Regions from separate parts of the Sanguibacter sp. A247 genome, predicted to be linked through region 1. Evidence: predicted binding sites of a transcription regulator. Region 1 holds the regulator's gene; the other holds the start of a gene.

Region 1 (8,751 bases):
TCCTCACCCTCGTCGCGGCCGCCGCGCTCGCGACAGGCTGTTCGTCAGGGGACGCGCAGGCACCGGCTCCGGCCGTGCAGTCGTCACGGGTCTCGAGCGCAGCGCCCACGTCGGCCTCCCCCAGGACTCCGCTCGTCACCGTGACCCCCGCGGTCAACGACACGACCGTCGTGGCCACACCGCTCGAGGACTCGGTCGTCGCAGGCCCGTCGATCGAGGTGACGGGCGAGGCCACCGCCTTCGAGGGCAATCTCTCGTGGCTCGTCTACCCCGCGGACGGCAGCGCCGACAACCCGGCCCAGCGCGGCGCGACGATGACGGGCGCCAACGGCGTCATCGGGCCCTTCTCGTTCGTCGTCGAGCTCGAGCCCGGGACGTGGGTCGTCCAGGTCTTCGAGGAGAGCGCGAAGGACGGCACCCCGCTGCGCCCCGTCGCCGTGACGTTCACGGTGTCCTGACGACGCTCCGCCCCAGGGTGCTCAGCCCCAGCGCCCCAGACGCTGCGCGAGCAGCGCAAGTGCCACCGGGCCGGCGGTCGACGTCCGCAGGACGTGAGGACCAAGCAGAACCGTCTGCGCCCCGGCGTCCTCAAGCTCCGTGAGCTCGTCGGACGCGATGCCGCCCTCAGGCCCGACGACGACAAGAACCTCCGCGCCCACACCCTCAGCCGGAAGGCTCGCCCCCGCGAGCGGCCGCTCGGCCGACTCGTGGAGAACCAGAACCGCACCCCCGGCCGCGACGACCGCGCGAGCGCGCGCGACGAGACCGGTCGTCGTCACCGACTCCTCAACGGGCGGGACGTGCGCGCGACGCGACTGCTTCGACGCCGTCCGCACCGTCGCGACCCAGCGGGCACGAGACTTGGCGGCACGGTCGCCACGCCACACGACGATCGACCGCGACGCCTGCCACGGGATCATCGCATCCGCACCGACCTCGGTCGCCGCCTCGACAGCCATCTCGTCGCGGTCGCCCTTGGCGAGCGCCTGGACGAGCACGAGCGCCGGGCACGCCACAGGCTCGCGGACGACCTCGTCGACCACGAGCCGCACCTGCGACTCGTGCACCGACTCGATCGTGCAGCGCGCTCGCACGCCCGCTCCGTCGACGACGTCGACCGCCTCGCCCGCGCGGCGCCGCTGGACGACACCCGCGTGACGCCCCTCAGGGCCGTCGAGCACGTAGTGGTCGCCCGCAACGAGACGATCGATTCCGGACGCCTCAGCGAGAAAGACGGGTGCGCTCATGGGCCCTGACCCTAGCCTCTTCCCGACGACGGCGACGCAGTCGCTCAGCGTCCGGCGAGCTTGTCCTTGAGCCGGCTCAGGACACTCGGGTGCGCGGCCGCAACCTTCGCCTCGGGACGTTCCTCACCGCGCAGCGACGCGAGCGCGCGCAGCAGCTCCGCCTGCTCCTCGTCGAGGTCGTGAGGAACCCGCACGTCGATGTGGACCGCGAGGTCGCCGCGGCCCCCGACGTGGAGGTGACCGATGCCGAGACCGTCGAGCGAGACGACATCACCCGGCTGCGTCCCGCGCGGAAGCGTGACATCACGCATGCCGTCGAGCGTCTCGAGCTCGATCGTCGTCCCCAGCGCAGCCGCCGTCATCGGGATCTCGAGCGTGCAGTGCAGGTCGTCACCGCGGCGGATGAAGACCGCGTGCTTGCGCTCCCGGATCTCGACGTACAGGTCGCCCGCGGGGCCACCGGCCGGACCGACCTCGCCCTGACCCGACATCTTGATGCGGGTGCCCGTGTCGACGCCCGCAGGGATGTCGATCGTCAGCGTCTGGCGCGTCCGCACACGACCTTCGCCCGCGCAGTCGACGCACGGCTCAGGGATCGTCGTGCCGTGCCCCTGGCACGCGGCGCACGGCTGGGTCGTCATGACCTGACCGAGGAACGAGCGGGCAACCCGCTGGACCGAACCACGGCCCTGGCACACGACACACGTCTGGACCGACGTTCCCGGGCGCGTGCACGCGCCACCGCACGTCGTGCAGACGCGCGCGGTGTCGACCGTGACCTCCTTGCGGGCCCCGAACGCGGCCTCCGCAAGGTCGATGTCGATGCGCAGGAGCGCATCTTGGCCGCGGCGCGTGCGCGGCACAGGCCCGCGCTGGGCCTGACCGCCGCCGAAGAACGTCTCGAAGATGTCCTGGAAGCCGAAGCCGCCCGCCTGGCCGCCTCCGGGTGACGATGGGTCGGTGCCCATGTCGTAGGACTGGCGCTTCTCGGTCGTGCCGAGCACCTCATAGGCGCGCGTGACGTCCTTGAAGCGATCGGCGCCCTCCTCACCGGCAACATCCGGGTGGAGCTCACGCGCCAGCTTGCGGTACGCCTTCTTGATCTGGTCCTGCGTCGCGTCGCGCGGCACACCGAGAATCTCGTAGTAGTCCGTCACAGGGGTTCTTCCTGATGGTGGGTGGAACGGTCAGGGGCGGCGGCTCGCGCCGACCCGGTCACGTCGTGATGATGCGGGTGAGGTAGCGCGCGACCGCACGCACCGCGGCGATCGTCTGCGGATAGTCCATGCGCGTCGGGCCGATCGAGCCAAGGAGCGCGACCGAGTCGCCCTCGGCGCCGTACCCCGTCGTCACGACCGACGTCTCGCTGAGCCCGACGTGCGGCATCTCATGGCCGATGCGCACGGCGACCCCCGAGGCGTCCTCGGTCATCTCCGTGAGGAGGCCGAGAAGCATGACCTCCTCCTCGAGCGCCTCGAGAACCGGCCGGAGCGCGTGCTCGAAGCGCATCCCGGTGCGGGCAAGGTTCGACGTGCCCGCGAGGACGATGCGCTCATCCGATTCCTGGCCGAGCGTGTGCACGAGAAGCTCTGAGATCTCGCGCAGCAAGGGCCGCTCGGACGCGACGAACTGCTCGGGAAGGGCCGCGAGCGCCGAAGTGACCTCGGGGAGCCGCCTGCCGAGGCAGGCCGCGTTGAGGCGGGCGCGCAACGTCGCGAGAGCGCCCTCGTCGACATCCGCGGCCAACTCGAGCGTGCGTTGGACGACGCGACCCGTGTCCGTGATGACGACGACGAGCAGCCGCGCCGGACCGGCGGGCACGAGCTCGATGTGGCGCAGACCCGAACGGCTGAGCGACGGGTACTGGACGACGGCGACCTGCTGCGTCAGGTGAGCGAGCAGCCGCGAGGCACGGATGATGACGTCGTCGAGGTCGACGGCGCCGTCGAGGAACGTCGTGATCGCACGACGCTCGGGCTGCGACAGCGGCTTGACCTCGGCGAGACGGTCGACGAAGAGGCGGTAGCCCTTGTCCGTCGGGACACGCCCGGCCGACGTGTGCGGCTGCGCGATGAGCCCCTCTTCCTCGAGAACCGCCATGTCGTTGCGGATCGTCGCGGGTGAGACGCCGAGGCGGTGCCGCTCAGCGAGGACCCGGGAACCCACTGGCTCGCGGGTCACGACGTAGTCCTCGACGATGGCCCGGAGCACGTCGAGGCGGCGGTCAGCTGCCGTTCCGTACGTCGACATCGTGCGCCTCCCCTCTCCTGGCTCCACCCCGGAGCGATTCGCACTCTCGGGCTTCGAGTGCCAATCCTACCCGCGACCACCGACAGTCCGTCAGCGACCCGCGCCACACACGCCGCTCCCCGCCTCCCCCGCGCGTCCGCCGTAGGGTGTCGGGGTGCACGACCGCTACGGATCCAATGTCCTCGGGGGCGACCCGACCGCCCACCACCGCCGTCGACCCGTGTCCCGACCTGTCGCCGCCGAGCGCGGCCTCGTCGTCGAGGAGGTGACGACCGGCTGGGTGGGCGCGGTCGTGCGAGTCGAGAAGTCCGGCGGCATGCACGTCGTCGAGCTCGAGGACTCCCGCGGACGGACCCGAACGTTCCCGCTCGGGCCCGGGTTCTGGATCGACGGGCAGCCCGTCCGGCTCGAAGCACCCGTGACCTCACGCGCCCCGCAGGCGCCCGCGCGGACGGCCTCGGGCTCGGTCGCCGTCCACGGCGGCCGCGCACGCGTCGCACGCGGCGCCCGGATCCTCGTCGAGGGTCGCCACGACGCCGAGCTCGTCGAGCGCGTGTGGGGCGACGACCTGCGCGTCGAGGGCGTCGTCGTCGAGCTGCTCGACGGGGTCGACAACCTCGCGGACTACCTCGCCGACTTCGCGCCGGACCGGTCACGTCGCATCGGCGTGCTCGTCGACCACCTCGTCCCCGGGTCCAAGGAGCAGCGCATCGCCGACGCGGTGCAGGCGCGCGCTCCGCGCGGAACCGTCAAGATCGTCGGGCACCCCTACGTCGACGTGTGGCAAGCGGTGAAGCCGGCCCGCGTCGGCCTCGACGCCTGGCCCCAGATTGACCGGTCGGTCGAGTGGAAGGTGGGGATCCTGCGGCATCTCGGCTGGCCGCACGCCGAGCAGGCTGACGTCGCGCAGGGCTGGAAGCGCATTCTGGGAACCGTGCGTTCCTGGACCGATCTCGAGCCCGAGCTCATCGGACGAGTCGAGGAGCTCATCGACTTCGTCACCGAGCCCGAGAGCTGACACACGCTGCTCGCGGTCCCACGACGACGCCGGCCCGGCACCCTCATGGGGTGCCGGGCCGACAGGGTCGTTCGACGTGTCAGGCGGGCTGCTCGCCCACGACACGGCGGTAGCAGAACGCCGTCGCGATGAGCGCGACCGGGAGCGCCACGAGCATGCCCACGCCGAGCGCGATCGCGCCGACGAGCATCGCGACGTACACCGCGAGCACGAGCATGATGACAGGACCGACGTTCTTCATCGCGACGTCGATGCTCGCCTTGATCGCGTCGATCGCGCCCATGCGCTTGTCGATCGCGAAGTGGAGAGCGAACACACCGAAGAACCCGACGACGAGCGGGCCCACGCCGGTGAACGAGACGAGGCCGGAGGCAAGGCCGACGAGCACGGCGGTGAGCAGCACCTGCGCGAGGTTGGGCACCTTGAAGAAGTCGGCGATCGAGGCACGTCCGCCGCGCGTGACGACGAGGGCCGCGTTCGTCATGCCCGCCTGGGCGACGAGTCCGAGCACGAGCACGATCCCCACGACGAGGAAGAAGCTCATGCCGAGGCCCGCGGCGAACACACCGGAGCCGGTGAGGTCGGAGGACGCGGCAGCGCCCGCTCCGCCCAGGACGATCCCGGAGATGACCACCGAGACGATCGTGAGACCAAAGCCCCACAGGAGCAGGCCTCCGATGAAGACGCCCGCGTTCTCCTTGAAGCGCTCCCACCCGTAGGAGAAGGCGGAACCGACGTCGATCGGTCCCTGACCCTGGCCGAAGGACTGCTGGCCGCCGTACTGCGGCTGGCCGCCATACGGCTGCTGTCCCCCGTAGGGCTGCTGCGGCTGCTGTCCCCCGTAGGGCTGCTGCGCGCCGTACGGGTCGGCGGGAGACGCCGCCCCGAAGCCGGGCTGCCCCGCGGGCGGAGGGGGTGTCGCACCGTACGGCGAAGCACCGCCAGGCTGAGCGGACCCGTCGGCAGGCTGCTGGCCGTCGGGACCGGGCGTCGGACCCGGGTAGGGCGGGAGGTTGCTGTCGGACATCGGATGCTCCTCGAATCGGGGCAGAGCTCGCCGGGCTCCCCATGGGCCCGCACGAACGCGCGCTTGTGCGCGTCAGACACCCACAGTAGTGACCTAAGTCGCATGACTGCCACCTGTCCGGCAGCAAAGATGCAGCCCAGCCCGGTGACGGAGAGGTCGTGGCCTAGTCGGTGAGGTCGCGCACGACCGCGTCGGCGAGCAGCCGACCCCGGCGCGTGAGCAGTGCACGCCCAGCGATCGCGGCGCGACCGTCGAGCAGGCCCGCGGCCACCTGCGACGCGACAGCCCGACGCCCCGCGGCGGACAGCTCAGCAAGGTCGAGTCCCTCTGAAAGACGCACCCCGAGCATCACGCGCTCGAGCGCAGCCGTCGGCGCGTCCAGGAGCTCACGCCCCGCAGCCGGGCTCACCCCCTCGGCGAGCATCGTCGCGTAACGCCTCGGGTGCTTGACGTTCCACCAGCGCACCCCAGCGACGGCGTCGCCGTCGTCGTCGGCGAGCGGACCGCCGACATACGAGTGCGCGCCCGGCCCCACGCCCCACCAGTCGTCCCCGCGCCAGTACGCGAGGTTGTGGCGACACGCCAGCGGAGTGCCGTCAGCCCGACGACGGGCCCAGTTCGAGACCTCGTACCAGCCGAGGCCCGCCGCCGCCAGGAGATCGTCAGCCAGCTCATACTTGGCCGCCTGGTCGTCCTCGTCGGGCAACGTGAGCTCGCCCCGGCGCACCTGAACTGCCATCTTCGTCCCCGGCTCGACGACGAGCGCGTACGCGGAGACATGATCGACCCCCGTGGCGAGAGCAGCCTCGACGCTTGCGCGCCAGTCGTCGAGCGACTCCCCCGGAGTTCCGTAGATGAGGTCGAGCGACACCTCGAGCCCCGCGTCCCGGGCCCATGCGACGACATCGGGGATGCGCGCCGGGTCGTGCGTGCGCTCGAGAGTCTCGAGCACATGGGGCACGGCTGACTGCATGCCGAACGACACGCGCGTGAAGCCCGCGTCGGCGAGCGTCTGGAGGTAGTGAGGACTCACCGAGTCCGGGTTGGCCTCCGTCGTGACCTCAGCGCCGTCGGCGATCCCCCACGCGTCCCTGATGCCGCCGAGAATCCGCGCGAGGTCGCTCGCCGGCAGGATCGTCGGGGTTCCACCACCGAAGAAGACCGTCGCGACCTCCCGCTTCGGCAACCCGGCCCGCTCGAGGACCTGCGCGCCGAGCACGATCTCGGCGAGCGCCGTCGACGCGTACGAGTCCTGGCTCGCACCGCCGCCGAGCTCGGTCGCCGTGTAGGTGTTGAAGTCGCAGTACCCGCACCGCACCGTGCAGAACGGCACGTGGACGTACACGCCGAAGCCACGCTCGGGGCCGCCAGCGGGCCCCACCCAGCGGGGAAGCGCGCCGTCGGCCGGCGCCGGATCCCCGTCGGGCAACGCGGGACTCACTTCTTCGCCTTGTCCTTCGGGTCGGCGGCGTCGGACGAGAGCGCCGCGATGAACGCCTCCTGAGGCACGTCGACGCGACCGATCGTCTTCATGCGCTTCTTGCCTTCCTTCTGCTTCTCAAGCAGCTTGCGCTTACGGGAGATGTCGCCGCCGTAGCACTTGGCAAGAACGTCCTTACGGATCGCACGGATCGTCTCGCGCGCGATCACGCGCGCGCCGATCGCCGCCTGGATCGGCACCTCGAACTGCTGCCTGGGGATGAGCTCCTTGAGCTTGCCCGTCATCATGACGCCGTACGCGTACGCCTTGTCCTTGTGGACGATCGCACTGAACGCATCGACCTGCTCACCCTGGAGCAGGATGTCGACCTTGACGAGCTCGGCTGCCTGCTCACCGATGACGTCGTAGTCGAGCGAGGCGTAGCCCCGCGTCTTGGACTTCAGCTGGTCGAAGAAGTCGAAGACGATCTCAGCCAGCGGGAGGAAGTAGCGCAGCTCAACGCGGTCCGCGGACAGGTAGTCCATGCCCTGCAGGTCCCCACGCTTCGTCTGGCACAGCTCCATGATCGCGCCGATGAACTCCGCGGGCGCGAGGATCGTCGCCTTGACGACCGGCTCGCGGACCTCGCCGATCTTGCCGCCCGGGAACTCGCTCGGGTTCGTCACCGTGATGATCGACTTGTCTTCCATCGTCACGTCGTAGATGACGTTGGGAGCTGTCGAGATGAGCGAGAGGTCAAACTCCCGCTCGAGCCGCTCGCGCACGATCTCGAGGTGGAGCAGGCCGAGGTAGCCGACGCGGAAGCCGAAGCCGAGCGCAACCGACGTCTCAGGCTCATAGACGAGTGCGGCGTCGTTGAGCTTGAGCTTGTCGAGCGCATCGCGAAGGATCGGGTAGTCCGAGCCGTCGATCGGGTACAGACCCGAGAAGACCATCGGCTTGGGGTCGCTGTACCCACCCAGGGCCTCCGTCGCGGGCTTGGCCGAGTTCGTCACGGTGTCGCCGACCTTCGACTGGCGCACATCCTTGACGCCCGTGATGAGGTAGCCGACCTCGCCGACGCCCAGACCGTCCGTCGGGTGCGGCTCAGGGGCCGAGACACCGATCTCGAGGAGGTCATGCGTCGCGCGCGTCGACATCATCGAGATGCGCTCGCGCGGGTTGAGCTTGCCGTCGACGACACGCACGTACGTGACGACGCCCCGGTAGGTGTCGTACACCGAGTCGAAGATCATGGCGCGGGCGGGCGCGTCCGCGTCGCCGACGGGCGGCGGCACGGTCTCGACGATGCGGTCGAGCAGCTCGACAACGCCGACGCCCGTCTTGCCCGACACCTTGAGGACCGTCTCAGGGTCGACGCCCACGAGACCCGCGATCTCTTCCGCGTACTTCTCAGGCTGAGCCGCCGGAAGATCGATCTTGTTGAGCACGGGGATGATCGCGAGCTCGTTCTCCATCGCGAGGTAGAGGTTCGCGAGAGTCTGAGCCTCGATGCCCTGCGCAGCGTCGACGAGGAGGACGGCGCCCTCGCACGCGGCGAGCGAGCGGGAGACCTCGTACGTGAAGTCGACGTGCCCCGGGGTGTCGATCATGTTGAGCGCGTACGGCGTGCTCACCCCGTCCTCGGCGACGTGGGCCCACGGCATACGCACCGCCTGGGACTTGATCGTGATGCCGCGCTCGCGCTCGATGTCCATGCGGTCGAGGTACTGCGCGCGCATGGCACGCTGCTCGACGACGCCGGTGAGCTGGAGCATGCGGTCCGCCA
Region 2 (8,751 bases), on a different contig from region 1:
ATGCCACGGGCGATGGGCAGCACCTTGGCGCGGTCCTCGATCCCGACGTGGACGTGGACGCCATAGATGAGCATCTGCCGACCCCACCACTGGGTGCGGTCGATGAGGGTCGCGTAACGCTCCTTGTCCGTGACCTTCTGCTGGGCCCAACGCGCGAACGGGTGGGTTCCCGCGCACATGAGCTCGACGCGCAGCGGGTCCGTGATCTCGCGGATCTCCGCGATCGCGCGCTCGAGGTCGTCGCCTGCGCCGCGCACGGTGCGGTTGATCCCAGAGACGACCTCGACCGTGTTGAGGAGCAGCTCCTGCCGGATGTGCGGGTGCTGGCCGCCGCCCGGGGGCTCGACCGCGTCGAGGACGGTCTGAGCGACCTGACGCAGGTCACCCGAGTCCTTGTCCACGAGGGCGAGCTCCCACTCGATCCCGACGGTCGACCGCTCGGACTGCGCGAAGGGCAGGTGCATGTCAGACCTCCGTGGCTGAGGATCCCGGCCCCATGAGGGGCTCGACGACGAGGATGGTCTGTGCGCCCGCGACGCGGGTGAGCACGATGTGCCCCTCGTGCGGGCCGTGGAGCGCGAGCTGCTTGCGCAGTGTCTCGGGGACGACGGCGGTGCCGCGCTTCTTGATCGTCAGGCGTCCGACCTCGCGCTCACGGAGGTAGGCCTTGAGTCGTTTGAGCGAGAACGGCATCGTGTCGAGCACGCGGTAGCCGGTCGCGAGGGTGGCGTCGCCTGCGGCGGCGGCGTCGGCCCAGCCCGGGGAGATCGTCTCGGTCGTGATGTAGGCGATCGTCGGGTCGAGGAGTCGTCCGCCGAGCTCGCGGGCGACGGTCGCGACGCGGCCGGCACGGACGGCGGCGCCGTCGGGCTCGAAGAGGTACGAGCCGACCGGCCCCACCTCGACGTCGTCGTCGGTGAGGACCGGGGGGAGCGCGCGTGCGCTCACGGACCCGTCGGCGCGCGTGCGCAGGACGAGGACGGAACGCCCCGGGCCCTCGGCGAGAGGGCCGAACCACAGGCCTGCCTCGAGGACGTGACCGTCGAGCGAGACCCACTGCGCCTCAGCGTCGCTCGGGAGGCCCGCGTGCGGGATCCCTGGACCCACCTTGATGCCGACCGCGGGCACGACGTCGCGCAGGGCCCACACCTCGTCGAGTGGCGGCGCATAAGCGCGCGGGTCGAAGACGCGCGTTCCGGTCCCTGTGCGACGCGCGGGGTCGGCGTAGATGCCGTCGATGCCCTCGGCTGCGAGCTCGATCTGGAGGCCGTCGCCCAGGCGAACCTCGGCCTCGGGGAAGTGGCGGAGGTTGACGGTTGCGAGGGCCGCGGTCTCTTCGTCGCGGTCGACCGCGAGGACGCGCAGGCCCGAGGCGGCGAAGGTCATCGAGTCCGCGCCGAGCCCGCACGTGAGGTCGGCAACCTTGGTCACGCCCGCGGTGAGGTACCGCTGGGCGTGCCGGGCCGCGACCGGGAGCCGGGTCGCCTGCTCGAGGCCGCCCGGGGTGAAGAGCATGCCGTCGGCGAACTCGCCGAACTTGTCGCGCGCCTTCGTGCGCAGCCGCGACTGGGTGAGGACGGCCGCGACGAGATCGGGGTCGGTCCCGTCGGCGCGCAGGCGCTCGGACAGGCGCATGGCCGTCGCTTCGTCGTACGGCGGGAGCGCGTTGAGCAGCGCCCACCCCTCGGGCTGGAGGAGCAGGGAGAGAGCGGCGCGGTCCATGTCCTCGATACTTCCATGGCGCTGGCCCGCGAGCGACGGCCGCTCGGTCGGGTCGTGCGTGTACGCCGACGGCGGACACGCACGAGCGCGCTAGCACTCGCCTTGACCGAGTGCTAACGCGGGCCTAGATTTGGTCTCGGAACATCTCCTCGTGAGATGGGACGAGGACTCCGTGCGACCCCCGCGACGGCGCTCGTGCAGTCATCGTCCGCCCCCATCTATCCGTAGCCACAACGTGAAGGGGAGGTCCGACGTGTCGGTCCCCATCAAGCCGCTCGAGGACAAGATCGTCATCAAGTCGATCGAGGCTGAGACGACCACCGCCTCCGGTCTGTTCATCCCGGACACCGCCAAGGAGAAGCCGCAGGAGGGCGAGGTCCTCGCTGTCGGCCCCGGCCGCGTCGACGACAAGGGCAACCGCATTCCGCTCGACGTCGCTGTCGGTGACAAGGTCATCTACTCCAAGTACGGCGGCACCGAGGTCAAGTACGCGGGCGAGGAGTACCTCGTGCTCTCCGTGCGCGACATCCTCGCCGTCGTCGCCGGCTGACCTCAGCCTCGCGATTCCCCAGCCCCGCCGCCCCTCTCGAGGGACGGCGGGGCTGCGTCGTTGACGGGGAGCGCGAACCGCCCGGGGGAGCGTGGGACGCTGCAGGTGTCGAGCGGTTCCGCCGGCGCGGGTAGCGATATCGTCCGTTCATGGCACCCACGACAGCGACACCACTGTCCGACATGTGGCCGGTCGCCGGTCTCCGAGCACGCGAGGGCAACCTCGAGCTCCGATTCATCGACGACGCGACGCTCGCCGAGCTCGCCGACCTCGTCGTCCGGGGCGTCCACGACCCCGGCTTCATGCCGTTCCTCGTGCCGTGGACGCAAGGAACCCCTGAGCAGGTGCGCCGCGGCTTCCTCGCCTACCACTGGGGAGCTCGAGCGAGCCTCTCGTCCGACCGGTGGAGCCTCGAGCTCGCGGTCGTCGTCGACGGACAGGTTGTGGGCATCCAGTCGCTCTTCGCGAAGGACTTTCCCGTCGTGCGCTCGGCAGAGACCGGATCGTGGCTCGGACGGGAGTTCCACGGGCAGGGGATCGGTACCCGGATGCGGCGCGTCGCCGTCGACCTGGCTGTCGTGGGTCTCGGCGCGGACGAGGTCGTCTCCGAGGCGTTCGTCGACAACCCGGGCTCATGCCGCGTGAGCGAGAAGGTCGGCTACGCCGACAACGGCCGACACCTCACGAGCCGCGGTGGCGAGCAGGTCGAGTCGCGCCGGTTCCGGCTGACGAGGGACGCGTGGCTCGCGGGCGCGCGGCCGGACGTCGAGTTCGTCGGGCTCGAGGGGGCGCGTCGTCAGCTGGGGCTCGACGCGAGGTGACCCGACCGCTGTGCTGAGGCGACGGGCTCATCGATTGTCGTGATGTCCCCTGAGGCCGCGCCGCCGCACGCCTCGATGCGACGAGCCCCGCAGCTCAGGAGGGCTGCGGGGCTCGTGACGGGTGTGTGGTCAGACGACCTTGGCGTGCTGCGGATCAGCGAGGATCGCGGTGCGGTCGTCCTCGGAGAGGCCACCCCAGACGCCGTACGGCTCACGGATGCGGAGCGCCTGCTCGCGGCACTGCTTGAGGACGGGGCACGAGTGGCAGATCGCCTTGGCTGCCTCAGCGCGGCGCCGACGAGCGCTGCCGCGCTCACCCTCGGGATGGAAGAAGAGAGTGTCGTCAGCGTCGCGGCACGAGCCCTGGTACTGCCACTCCCACAGGTCCATCACAGGCCCAGGAAGGCGTGAGATCTCAGTCATCGTGGTCTTCTCCTCGTGTGCAGGCCTTCGAGGTGGCCTGCGTCCCCTCCGCACGAGCGGCTATGAGTCCCCCTTGGGCTCCCCGTGCACTGGTTGAACGCTACAACTTGGTCAGAACTTGTTCAAGTCGCGACCGCTGCAACGCTTTGAGGCATCGGATGGGCGCCGAATCGCTCCAGGGGGGTCGTGGGTGGCGCGTTTTGGTGTGGTGTGCTCGAGTCGTGACCGCTCGGTGACCGTGTTCGGTTGGCGGCAGCGCGGCTGGCTGGGCAGAATCGAGCCATGCACAGTGAGCGCGAGGTTGCCGGCGAGACCCGAGGGGTCTCCGAGGCGCCCGTCGAACTGGCTGCGGTTCGTGCCGCGAACCCCGGGGTGGCTGTCGCGGTCGTCGCGAAGCGTCTGGGAGTCGCTCCTGCGACCCTGCGCACGTGGGACCGCCGGTACGGGCTCGGCCCCTCCGAACGCTCGGCCGGGGCGCACCGCCGCTACACCCGTGACGACGTCCTCCGTCTTCTCGTCATGCAGCGGCTCACGATCGAAGGTGTGGCACCGGCTGATGCCGCACGCGCCGCGCTCGAGGCGGACCTCGAGGTCGAGCGCGCCAACCGCGACAAGGCCGTGATCGAGCAAGAAGAAGCCCGCCGAAGAGCTTCCCACCGCGGCGCCACGAGCCAGCCAGCGCCGCGCGTGGTTCACTTCGCCCCCCGCGGCGAATCGCTTGCGGCCCACGCGGGCCCCTCGGACGTCGTTGAGGCGGCGCTCGCACTCGACGAGGATCGGATCTCGCAGATCCTCGCGATCAGTCCCTCGGGCGACATCCTCGCGTGGTGGACGAACCTCGTCGCCCCAGCGCTCACCAAGCTGTCCGAGCGCACTGTGCTCGCCAAGCCCGGCGAGTCCTTCCTCCCCGCGCTCGTCGCCGCAGGCCTCAGAGCGCTGCGCGACCGCCAGGTCGCCCACGAGCACGAGAACGGCACGCCCCACCCGAGCCAGATGCGCCGTATCGTCCTCGTCTTCACCCCGCCCGGTGAACAGCACTCGCTCGCTGCGCACACCCTCGCCTCCGCGCTCACCGCGCGTGGCGTCATGGCCCGCGTCGTCGTCGGTCGCACCGACCCCCGCCGTGTCCAGGAGATCGTCGCCATGGTGCGACCCGTCGCCGTCACGGTCATCGCGCTCTCGGCCTCGCCGGACCTCAGCCTCGTCGAGAGCCTCCACGCCAACGAGCCCGACCTGCCGATCTTCGTCGGCCTGGCCGACGACGCGACCGCGGCGAGCGTCCCGCTCGCGGCGAACGTCCAGCGCGCCCGCTCGTTCTCAGGTCTGTTCTACGAGGTTCAAGCGTTCGCCTCGCGCCTCTCCTGACACCGCCGAGCGGCTCGCTCAGGAGACGGACGTCACCGCGGCGCGTGACCAGTCCGACGTACGATGACCACGTGACCGAGCCTGCATACCTCGCCGACGTCCCCAACCCGTTCGCTTTCGAGGGCCTGACGTATGACGACGTCCTGCTCCTGCCGAACGAGACCGACGTCATCCCGTCCGAGGTCGACACGACCGCGCGCCTCACCCGCGAAATCACGATGCGCGTCCCGCTGCTCTCCGCAGCGATGGACACCGTGACCGAGGCTCGCATGGCGATCGCGATGGCGCGCCAGGGCGGCATCGGCATCGTCCACCGCAACCTGTCGATCGAGACGCAGGCTGGTCAGGTCGACCTCGTCAAGCGCTCCGAGTCCGGCATGATCACCGACCCCGTGACGGTCGGCCCCGACGCGACGCTCGCCGAGCTCGACGACCTGTGCGGCCGCTACCGCGTCTCGGGCCTGCCCGTCGTCGACGACGACCGTCGGCTCGTCGGAATCATCACGAACCGCGACCTGCGCTTCGTCAACCCGGCCGAGTTCCCGACCCGTCGCGTGGCCGAGGCCATGACGCCCATGCCGCTCATCACCGCGCCCGTCGGCATCTCGCGGGCTGAGGCCGCCGAGCTGCTCGGCCGCAACCGCATAGAGAAGCTGCCTCTCGTCGACTCCGATGGCCGCCTCAAGGGCCTCATCACCGTCAAGGACTTCGTCAAGACGGAGCAGTACCCGGCCGCCACGAAGGACGACGAGGGCCGCCTGCGCGTCGGTGCCGCGATCGGCTTCTTCGGCGACGCCTACGAGCGCGCAGGTGCGCTCACCGAAGCCGGCGTCGACGTCCTCGTGGCTGACACCGCCAACGGCCACGCCCGCCTCCTGCTCGACATGGTGCGCAAGCTGAAGGCTGACCCGTTCTTCGCGGGCGTGCAGATCATCGGCGGCAACGTCGCCACCCGCGCCGGAGCGCAGGCGCTCGTCGACGCGGGCATCGACGCCGTCAAGGTCGGCGTTGGCCCCGGCTCGATCTGCACGACGCGCGTCGTCGCAGGCGTCGGCGTCCCCCAGGTGACCGCGATCTACGAGGCGTCGCTCGCGTGCCGCCCCGCGGGCGTCCCCGTCATCGGTGACGGTGGCCTGCAGTACTCCGGTGACATCGCGAAGGCGCTCGTCGCCGGCGCTGACACCGTCATGCTCGGTTCCCTCCTCGCCGGGTGCGACGAGTCGCCCGGCGACCTCGTCTTCGTCAACGGCAAGCAGTTCAAGCTCTACCGGGGCATGGGCTCGATCGGCGCCATGGCGTCGCGCGGCAAGAAGGTGTCCTACTCCAAGGACCGCTACTTCCAGGCCGACGTCGCCTCCGACGACAAGATCGTCCCCGAGGGCATCGAGGGCCAGGTGCCCTACCGTGGCCCGCTCGGTGCCGTCGCCCACCAGCTCGTCGGCGGCCTGCACCAGTCGATGTTCTACGTCGGAGCTCACACGATTCCCCAGCTTCAGCAGCGTGGCCGCTTCGTGCGGATCACGGCGGCAGGGCTCAAGGAGTCGCACCCGCACGACATCCAGATGACGGTCGAGGCCCCGAACTACACCGGGCGCTGATGCGGGGCCCGCACCGGGGGCGCGCGTGAGCCGTCGCGGGAGGCGGCCTGCCCCGCTGCCCGTGCGGGACGGGCTCAACCCCACGCGTCTCTCGCTGCCCCCGGAGGGTGCGTGGGCGACGCTCGTCGACTACCTCGAGAGTCGCTTCCCACACGGCGCTGCGCGCGTGCGCGAGCAGGTCGGGAGCGGCGAGGTCGTCGACGAGCTCGGACGCCCGTACACGCTCGACTCGCCGTACCCGGCGGGTGGGCTCGCGTACCTCTACCGTGACGTCGCCCCCGAGAGCCGTGTCCCGTTCGAGATCGATGTCCTCCACCGCGACGAGAACCTCGTCGTCGTCGACAAGCCGCACTTCCTCGCCGTGACACCCCGGGGCGCATGGGTGACCGAGACCGTCCTCGTGCGACTGCGCCGCGAGCTCGGGCTGCCTGATCTGTCTCCGGCTCACCGCCTCGACCGGCCCACGGCCGGGGTCCTCGTCCTCACGATGCGGCCCGAGGTGCGCGGCGCGTACCAGGAGCTCTTCGCCAGGCGCACGGTGGCGAAGGTCTACGAGGCTGTCGTCACGCTGCCTGCGGGCCTCGAACTGCCGACGACGGTGCGCTCACGGATCGTCAAGCAGCACGGCGTCCACCAGGCCGCGAACGTGGCGGGCGACGTTAACGCGGTGACGCACGTGTCGCTGATGCGCCCCCTCGCGGGCGATCGCGCGCTCGTGCGGCTGCGGCCCGAGACGGGGCGGACCCACCAGCTCCGCATTCACCTCGCGGGGCTCGGCGCGCCGATCGTCGGCGACGACCTCTACCCGGCCGAGCGCGAGGTTGCGCCGGGCGACTACTCGAACCCGCTGCAGCTGCTCGCCCGGTCGATCTCGTTCGACGACCCGCTTACCGGGGTCCGACGCGAGTTCGTCTCACGTCGAACACTTGCCTCGGTCGAGGCCGCAGCCCCGGTCATGACCGGGACGGACCCGGACGCGTCCGATAGCGTCGATCCATGATGCGAAGCCCCCGTCCCTCGCCCGCCGAGTTCTGGGAGGAGCTCTACACCGAGGAGGGCCGACGGTGGTCGGGGCGCGTCAACGCGTCGACGGCAGACGTCGTGCGAGGGCTTGCGCCCGGCCGGTCCCTCGACCTGGGCTGCGGTGAAGGCGGCGACGTCGTCTGGTGCGCCCGCAACGGTTGGGAGGCGACAGGGGTCGACATCTCGCCGACCGCGATCGCGCGCGGCGAGGCGGCTGCGGCTGCTGACGGGCTCGGGGAGCGGACGCACTTCGTTGTGGCTGACCTCGCGACGTGGGCACCCGCGACGGCGTTTGACCTCGTGACGGCGAGCTTCTTCCAGTCGCCCGTCGAGCTCTCGCGCGGGGAGATCCTGCGGCGGGTCGCCGCCTCGATCGCTCCGGGCGGTCACCTCGTCGTCGTCTCGCACGCGGCCGCGCCGCCGTGGATGACCGCGAAGCACGAGGGCCATGGGACCTTCCCGACGCCCGAGTCTGAGGTGGCTGAGATCGCGCTCGACCCCGCGACCTGGACGGTCATCGTTGCCGAGGTGCGGCGGCGCGCGGCCGTCGGGCCTGATGGGGCCGAGGCGGAGCTTGACGACTCGGTCGTCGTTCTGCGGCGCGGCTGACGAGCGCACGCCGGCGTCCCAGCGAGGGTCATGGTCATGACTCTCGCGGGGTGACCGCGGCGGGTCTATCGCGCGCGGAACGGCCCGTTGACGAACACTGCCCGGGTGAAACGTTCGCCGATGAGCCGGTGGGACTCGGCGTCGGGGTGGAGGTTGTCGCGCAGCGGGTGCGCGTCTTCGTCGGCAGCTCCATACAGGGTGAGGCCGTCGAGGAGGAAGAGGTGAGGGTCGTCGGCTGCGCGCTCAGCGACGATGCGCTCGAGCTCGGTGCGCAGCGACGCCAGCGTGATCTTGCCGGCGCGCACCTCGTCGGGGTTGCCCGTTGCACGGAACGCGAGGCGCCCTTCGGCGAGCGCCTCGGGGTCGAAGGCGCCGGGCCCGGGCGTCTCTTCGTGGATGCGGCAGTGCAGGGGCGTGATGATGAGCAGCGGGGTCGCCCGGTGCCCGTCGCGGACGGTGTCGAGGAACCCGTGGATCCCGGCCCGGAACGCACGCAGGCGCATGAGGTCGGCGTTGACGAGGTTGATGCCGAGCGCGACCGAGAGGAGGTCGGCAGGGGTGTCACGCATGAGCCGGGCCATGAACGGATCGAGGAGCGCGCTTCCGCCGAACCCGAGGTTGCGCAGCTCGACGCCGCCCG

What was found. Region 1 encodes HrcA, which represses chaperone genes, less so after heat shock. Its sites were predicted from a motif close to TTNGCACTCGNNNNNNNCGAGTGCNAA; they were not measured.
Region 2: groES (co-chaperone GroES) is a predicted target of HrcA. The motif match lies at 1,813-1,839, and genes of this name have one in related genera.

The regions. Positions count from the first base shown of each region.
Region 1 is NZ_JBQPRE010000004.1:152,293-161,043, reverse strand. It holds gene ACTVCO_RS10855 (Gmad2 immunoglobulin-like domain-containing protein) at 1-458, shown strand, start outside; gene ACTVCO_RS10850 (16S rRNA (uracil(1498)-N(3))-methyltransferase) at 480-1,247, opposite strand; gene dnaJ (molecular chaperone DnaJ) at 1,292-2,404, opposite strand; gene hrcA (heat-inducible transcriptional repressor HrcA) at 2,463-3,497, opposite strand; gene ACTVCO_RS10835 (DUF3097 domain-containing protein) at 3,652-4,515, shown strand; gene ACTVCO_RS10830 (hypothetical protein) at 4,595-5,542, opposite strand; gene hemW (radical SAM family heme chaperone HemW) at 5,706-6,983, opposite strand; gene lepA (translation elongation factor 4) at 6,980-8,751, opposite strand, start outside.
Region 2 is NZ_JBQPRE010000001.1:702,661-711,411, forward strand. It holds gene ACTVCO_RS03165 (glutamate--cysteine ligase) at 1-464, opposite strand, end outside; gene ACTVCO_RS03170 (THUMP-like domain-containing protein) at 466-1,722, opposite strand; gene groES (co-chaperone GroES) at 1,976-2,272, shown strand; gene ACTVCO_RS03180 (GNAT family N-acetyltransferase) at 2,422-3,093, shown strand; gene ACTVCO_RS03185 (WhiB family transcriptional regulator) at 3,223-3,516, opposite strand; gene ACTVCO_RS03190 (MerR family transcriptional regulator) at 3,799-4,881, shown strand; gene guaB (IMP dehydrogenase) at 4,953-6,479, shown strand; gene ACTVCO_RS03200 (pseudouridine synthase) at 6,505-7,479, shown strand; gene ACTVCO_RS03205 (class I SAM-dependent methyltransferase) at 7,476-8,111, shown strand; gene ACTVCO_RS03210 (SGNH/GDSL hydrolase family protein) at 8,177-8,751, opposite strand, start outside.